3 regions of the Cupriavidus sp. 05T41 genome follow, and region 2 is predicted to be linked to each of the others. Evidence: predicted binding sites of a transcription regulator. Region 2 holds the regulator's gene; each other region holds the start of a gene.
The links. The regulator sigma-54, encoded in region 2, starts transcription at its own class of promoters, with help from an activator protein. The targets are predictions, from matches to a motif close to TGGCANGNAANCTGCTTT.
Positions count from the first base shown of each region.

Region 1 (2,265 bases), on a different contig from region 2:
GCGCGCCGGGCCTGCACCAGTTCCTGGCGCATGTGCTGCTGCTGCATAACGTGCTGGATTTCGATGCGCTATCGGCCGGCGTCTGGTACGTCGCCATCGACCTGCAGCTGTTTGCCTTGCTGATCGCGGCGCTGTGGCTGGCGCGCCGGTGCGCAAGGTGGTTCGACGTGGAGGGCGCCGTGTTCGGCATGCCACTGGTGGCGGGGCTGGCGCTGGCGTCGCTGTTCTGGTTCAACCGTGATGCCGCGTGGGATGTGTGGGCGATCTATTTCTTCGGCGCCTATGGCATGGGTACGCTGGCGTTCTGGGCGTCCGAGCCGGAGCGTTCGCCGGTGGCGCTGATGGTGCTGGGCGCGGCGGTGCTGGCCGCGCTGATCGTGGACTTCCGCCTGCGTATCGCAGTGGCCCTTGCGGTGGCCTTGCTGCTGGGCATGGCGCGTCGTGGCGGCTGGCTGGAGCACTGGCCGCGCGCCAATGTGCTGGCGTTCTTCGGCCGCATTTCCTACTCGGTTTTCCTGGTGCACTTCCCGGTGTGCCTGGTAGTCAACGCCGTGGTATCCCATCTTGCGCCGCACCAGCCCGTGCTCAATGCACTTGGCATGGTTGCCGCGTGGGTGCTGAGCAACGCGGCCGGCGCGCTGTTCTACCGTTATGTGGAGAGCGGGACGCCGCTGCGGGCCCTGCGCCAGGCGGTGTGGCCGGCCCGCGCCGAAGCGCCGCGGCGCCAGCCTGCCGGGCGGCAGCAGTCGACCTGAGCGGCCCGCCGGTTTTCCGGCGCATCGCAAGCAGACGCATGCCAACTGCGGCGCCAGGCCTGAACAGCCTGGCGCCGCTTTCACTTGGTGCCTGTGCACCGCGATCCGGCAGCGTGCGGGCATGCCACCGCACGGCTGCGGTGCGCCTGGTCAAGGTGCGGCATTGTTGGCCGCGCAACACAGGGTAAAAACMAGCATTGGGATATGGCATGAAGGTTGCCTACTATGAAACTGTAAACCTGACCGTTTGGTCAGGATTCCTGTTCCGAGGCTGCCATGTCCGATCATATCGTCCTGACCTCGCACGCACGCCGCGACAAGCCGGCGGAGCCCATTCACTGGGGGGCCGCCAGCGCCGCGGAGCGCGGTCCCGTGATCGCCAGCCTGACCAATCCCGACCAGCGCAACGTGATCGGCACCCACTCGGGCGCCTATGCGGTGTATCGCGCACTGGCGGTCGCCTCGGGCCGGCTGCAGCGCGATCACCGGGCTGACCTGACCGATACCGCGCCGGCCGAACCCATCGGCCCGCATCCACAGTGGGCCGACCCGGACAAGATCGTTTCCATGGATCCCTGGGGCCACCTGGTCTCCACCGCCTTTGCAGACCGGATCGCGGCGGGCATCGATATCCGGCCCTCGATTGCCGTTACCCGCGCCCATATCAATATGCCCGAACTGGCGGGCGCCATCGCGGCAGGGCGCCTGGTGCCGGACGGCCGGATCCTCCACGCCAACGGCGACGTGCGCGTGACCAAGGCCGCGATCGACCCGGTCTGGTACCTGCCGGGCCTGGCGCGGCGCTTCGATATCAAGGAAAGCGCGCTGCGCCGTGCCTTGTTCGAGCAGACCAGCGGCATGTTCCCCGAACTGGTGACGKGGGCGGACCTCAAGGTGTTCCTGCCGCCCATCGGCGGCATGACGTTGTACTTCTTCGGCGATGTCAGCCAGCTCGGCAAGCCCGAGACCAAGGTGGCCTGCCGTGTGCACGACGAATGCAACGGCTCCGACGTGTTCGGCTCCGATATCTGCACTTGCCGGCCCTATCTGGCGCATGGCATCGAGGTGTGCATCGAGATGGCGCAACAGGGCGGAGTGGGCCTGGTGGTCTACAACCGCAAGGAAGGCCGCGKGCTGGGCGAAGTCACCAAGTTCCTGGTCTACAACGCTCGCAAGCGCCAGGTCGGCGGCGACCGCGCCGAGACCTATTTKGCGCGCACGGAATGCGTGGCCGGCGTGCAGGACATGCGTTTCCAGGAACTCATGCCCGACGTTTTCCACTGGCTCGGCATCAAGCGCATCGACCGCTGGGCCTCGATGAGCAATATGAAGCACGGGGCGCTGACCGCCCAGGGTATCGAGGTGGTCGAGCAGGTGGCGATCCCCGATGCGCTGATTCCGGCCGACGCCCGCGTGGAAATCGACGCCAAGGTAGCGGCTGGCTACTTCACGAGCTATACCCCGCCGGATGCGGAAGAACTTGCACTGGCAAAGGGTAGAGGACTGAACG
Region 1 covers NZ_JBFTLQ010000009.1:33,559-35,823, reverse strand. Annotated here, with positions in the region: gene AC1DKV_RS07530 (acyltransferase family protein) at 1-755, shown strand, start outside; gene AC1DKV_RS07525 (GTP cyclohydrolase II) at 1,032-2,265, shown strand, end outside.
Region 1: the regulator sigma-54 is predicted to act here: its motif matches at 961-978, upstream of AC1DKV_RS07525 (GTP cyclohydrolase II).

Region 2 (2,265 bases):
GTGCATTGCAATAGCCGATGCGCGGAAGCGGTGCCGCGCGCACGGAAAAATTGCCGCGCTATTGCTTATGTATTGCACAGCATACACCGGGAGCGTGGCCTTGCGGAATCCCCTTGCGTGATTCGATACCGGCCGTAAATGCGGGAGAACGCCACAAAAATGTGCGCAAAAAAGCCGCGCATCGGGCGCGGCTTGTTCTGGTTTCAAGGGACTGACACCGACGGCCCCCTAGGTGGGCCGCCAGGCACGGTCATTGCTGCATCTGCGCTGCGGCCAATTGATACTTGACCGCTTCGCGGTCGTGGCTTTGCACGCGATCCTTGTGGCGAATCACCTGCCGGTCGAGCTTGTCGACTAGCGCGTCGATAGCGGCATACAGGTCTTCGTGATGCGCTTCGACAAAGATGTCCTTGCCCTTGAGATGTAGATTGATTTCCGCGTACTGCCGCCGGTCCTTTTCTTTTGTATTGTCGACAGATAGCAGCACACTTACGCCAATGACTTGATCGAAATGCCTGACGATACGCTCCAGTTTCGTTTCCACGTACTCACGCAGCGGGGGCGTGATGTCCAAGTGGTGTCCACTGATCTTGAAGTTCATAGCGTTTCTCCTTCTGAAAGAGTTGCATCAGGCAGGCGATGCAACTCGGCTACAAAGACTTGCGGAGATTTACGGCAGGGATTTTCAGCGCCTCGCGGTACTTGGCGACGGTACGGCGCGCCACCACGAAGCCTTGCTCGCCGAGCAGTTCGGCGATCCTGCTATCCGACAGGGGATTCCTGGGATCTTCGGCTCCTATGAGTTGCTTGATCAACGCTCGAATTGCCGTTGAAGAGGCCGCGCCGCCGGTTTCTGTGGATACGTGACTGCCGAAGAAATACTTCAGCTCGAAAGTCCCCATCGGCGTTGCCATGTATTTATTGGTTGTCACCCGAGAGATGGTGGACTCGTGTAGACCCAGTGTATCGGCAATCTCCCGCAAAACCAAGGGGCGCATCGCAATTTCCCCGTGGGTGAAGAAGTTCTTTTGACGTTCGACAATCGCTTGTGCGACGCGCAATATGGTGTCGAAGCGCTGCTGGATATTCTTGATCAACCAGCGTGCTTCCTGCAATTTTTGCTGCAGTCCGGCAGCCCCTGAATCGCCTTTTGCACCGCGCAAAATCTGCGCGTACATATCGTTGATGCGTAGCCGCGGCATCACATCCGGATTGAGTTGCGCGATCCAGCCGCCGCTCATTTTTCGCACGAAAACATCCGGCACCACGAAATCCGCCTCGGGGCGGCTATAGGCATGGCCGGGATACGGGGCGAGCGAGCGGATCAGTTCGTGCGCGGCCTTGAGGTCGGCCTCGTCGACCTGCAGCGCTTTCTTCAGGCGCGTGTAGTCGCGCACCGCGAGCAGCTCCAGGTGGCTGGTGACGATGGTCAGGGCCAGTTCGCGCTGCGGATGGGTGAGCCGGCGCAGTTGCAGCGCCAGGCATTCGGCGGCGTTGCGCGCACCTACGCCGGCCGGGTCGAAGCTCTGCAGCAGGGTCAGGACGGCGTGTACCTCGTCGATCTCGAACTCGAGTTCCTCGGGCAGTTCGGCGCAGATCTCCTCGAGCGAAGCGCTAAGGTATCCGTCGTCGTCCAGCGACTCGACCAGGAAGATCGCGAGCCCTTTGTCGCGCATGGAAATCTTCAGCGGCGCGAGTTGCTCCATCAGGTGCTCGCGCAGCGTCGGCTCGGCGTCACGCAGCTGCATCGGCGTCTTTTCGTCCTCGTCGCCCTGCGGGCGGCGGGCAAAGTCGTCGAGGCTCCAGTCGCTGCCGTAATCCTCGCCGCTGTCGGCGTAGTTGTCGTCGCCATCGGCGGCGCCGTCGGGGCGGTTCTCGCTGGTGCCCTGGCCATCGGCGGGCGCAGGCGCGGGCGCGCTCTGCAGGTTGACGGAGCCATCGGCACCCACGCGCAGCGGGCTTTCGATCCAGTCGTTTTCGCGTTCGAGCAGGGGGTTCTCGGTGAGCGCTTGCTCAACTTCCTGCTGCAGTTCGAGCGTGGACAGTTGCAGCAGCCGGATCGACTGCTGGAGTTGCGGCGTAAGCGCGAGATGCTGCGAGAGGCGGAGCTGTAGCGACGGTTTCATGCGACCTATTTTATGCGCAACTTCCATGCCGTTGGAACGGAAATTGCTATCGCTGATGCCGCCGTGATCGTTTGCAGGATGAAAGGCGACATGAACGCCGCCTGGCCGCGAATATCCCGGCTGCGCGGCAGTAGGCCGC
Region 2 covers NZ_JBFTLQ010000010.1:129,571-131,835, reverse strand. Annotated here, with positions in the region: gene hpf (ribosome hibernation-promoting factor, HPF/YfiA family) at 251-601, opposite strand; gene AC1DKV_RS08535 (RNA polymerase factor sigma-54) at 651-2,126, opposite strand.

Region 3 (2,265 bases), on a different contig from region 2:
GGCCGGACCCTCCGCCGCGCCCAGCAGCATGCGGCACACCAGGATGGTCATGGCCGAGCCGGCCAGCACCACGGGCACCTGCAGTACCGCCCATGCCACGCCCATCGCCAGCAGCAGCCAGCGCGTGGCAACGCGGTTGGAGAGAAAGCCCACCAGCACGGTGGACAGCGCGAACAGCCAGAAGAAGCTGCTGGCGACCAGTCCGAATTCCGCGGGCGACAGCTTCAGGTCCGCCATCATCGGCACGGCGACCATGCCCAGTACGATCTTGTCGAGGAAGTTGATCAGCGCGAGCCAGGTCAGCATCGAAGCCATGGCCCAGGCGCGACGCGGCTGGTAGGACGAGGGAAGGTTCATGGGTATGCGCGGTGGGTGGCAGGGAAGAGGCGGGTGGGAATCGGGTGGGAAGCGGGGCGCGGCGCGTTCAATCCAGGTGCCGCACGATCAGATCGCGCAGCCGTCCGGGCTGCTCCGGCATGGCCAGGTGGCCGCCGCCGGTCTCCGCGCAGCGCGCCTGATCGCCGGCGCGGCGACAGTGGCCATGACCGCTTTGTCTTGCAGGCGCTCTCATTGGCATTCTCCTGTCGCGGGTCGTGACCCGACGGCGTGGGCGGGCAGGGTGGCTAGCGGGCCGCGGCCTCAGCCGCCTTGCGCAGCGTGAAATCCCGCCGGCGCGGCGTGGCTGGCTGCCAGCGGTACGCCGCGGACCGGTCCCGCTTCGGTGCAAAGGAAAAACTGCAGGGATGAAAGGGGATGTCGCTGCCACGGCCGGGACAGGTGTTGTCGCGCCACGTGCCGACGACCGTGCCGGCCAAGCCCGCCCCGCTGACCACGATACGGTCGGCGCCGGGCACGCCCGTGCGGGCGCCGGTGCCGTCCAGCTGCTGCCGTGCGGCTTTCAAATTGGCTGTCTCCGGTTGCTGCTTTTTCTATGTGCCGCCGCAGCGATGGGGAACCATAGAGCCGTTTCCGGATTCGGGCAAGTCACGGCGCAGCATGTCGCGCGCGAAGGCAGGCGACCGGCGCGCTGCAGTATGGTGCCGCCGCGCACCAGCGCCGCCGGTGCCGGTGTGCAGGTGTGCCCCAATCTGAAGTGGGCTTTGCGCGCCGCACATGCTTGGTGCGCGCGGGCGGCGCACTGTCGTGGTGCGCAAGGGCCGGCCGTTGTCGCCGGAGGCGCCCGGGCCCGTGCTGGAGGGCCCGGGCACGCGCTTCACGCCATGGCACGCTAGTTGCAGAAGCATTCCCGGGGTGCGTTGTTCCTTATCAAACACGACAATCTGGGAGCTGTAATGAAACGACGTGACATGCTGAAGCTGTCGGCGGTAGCCGCCGCGGCGCTTTTCGCAACCGCTGGCGTCAGCCCGCTGGCAATGGCGCAGTCCAAGGAGCCGATCAAGATCGGCATCCTGCATTCGCTGTCCGGCACCATGGCCATTTCCGAAACGTCCCTCAAGGACGTGGCGCTGATGACCATCGACGAGATCAACAAGAGCGGCGGGGTCCTCGGCCGCAAGCTCGAACCGGTGGTGGTGGACCCGGCCTCCAACTGGCCGCTGTTCGCCGAGAAGGCCCGCCAGCTGATCACCAAGGACAAGGTCGCCGTCACGTTCGGCTGCTGGACTTCGGTATCGCGCAAGTCGGTGCTGCCGGTCTACGAGGAACTGAATTCGTTGCTGTTCTACCCGGTGCAGTATGAAGGCGAGGAGATGTCCAAGAACGTCTTCTATACCGGCGCGGCACCCAACCAGCAGGCCATCCCCGCGGTGGAATACCTGATGAGCAAGGAAGGCGGCGGCGCCAAGCGCTTCTTCCTGCTGGGCACCGACTACGTCTACCCGCGCACCACCAACAAGATCCTGCGCGCCTTCCTCAAGAGCAAGGGCGTGGCGGACAAGGATATCGAAGAAGTCTACACGCCGTTCGGCCACAGCGACTACCAGACCATCGTCGCCAACATCAAGAAGTTCTCGCAGGGCGGCAAGACCGCGGTGATCTCCACCATCAACGGCGACTCCAACGTGCCCTTCTACAAGGAACTGGGCAACGCCGGCCTGAAGGCCAAGGACGTGCCGGTGGTGGCGTTCTCGGTCGGCGAGGAAGAGTTGCGCGGCATCGATACCAAGCCGCTGGTGGGCCACCTGGCCGCGTGGAACTACTTCATGTCGGTCAAGAACCCCGAGAACGATGCCTTCAAGAAGCAATGGGCTGCGTGGGTCAAGGCCAACAACCTGCCGGGCGCGGAGAAGCGCGTGACCAACGACC
Region 3 covers NZ_JBFTLQ010000027.1:18,702-20,966, reverse strand. Annotated here, with positions in the region: gene AC1DKV_RS17505 (MFS transporter) at 1-357, opposite strand, end outside; gene AC1DKV_RS17500 (hypothetical protein) at 425-571, opposite strand; gene AC1DKV_RS17495 (hypothetical protein) at 624-902, opposite strand; gene urtA (urea ABC transporter substrate-binding protein) at 1,293-2,265, shown strand, end outside.
Region 3: the regulator sigma-54 is predicted to act here: its motif matches at 1,222-1,239, upstream of urtA (urea ABC transporter substrate-binding protein).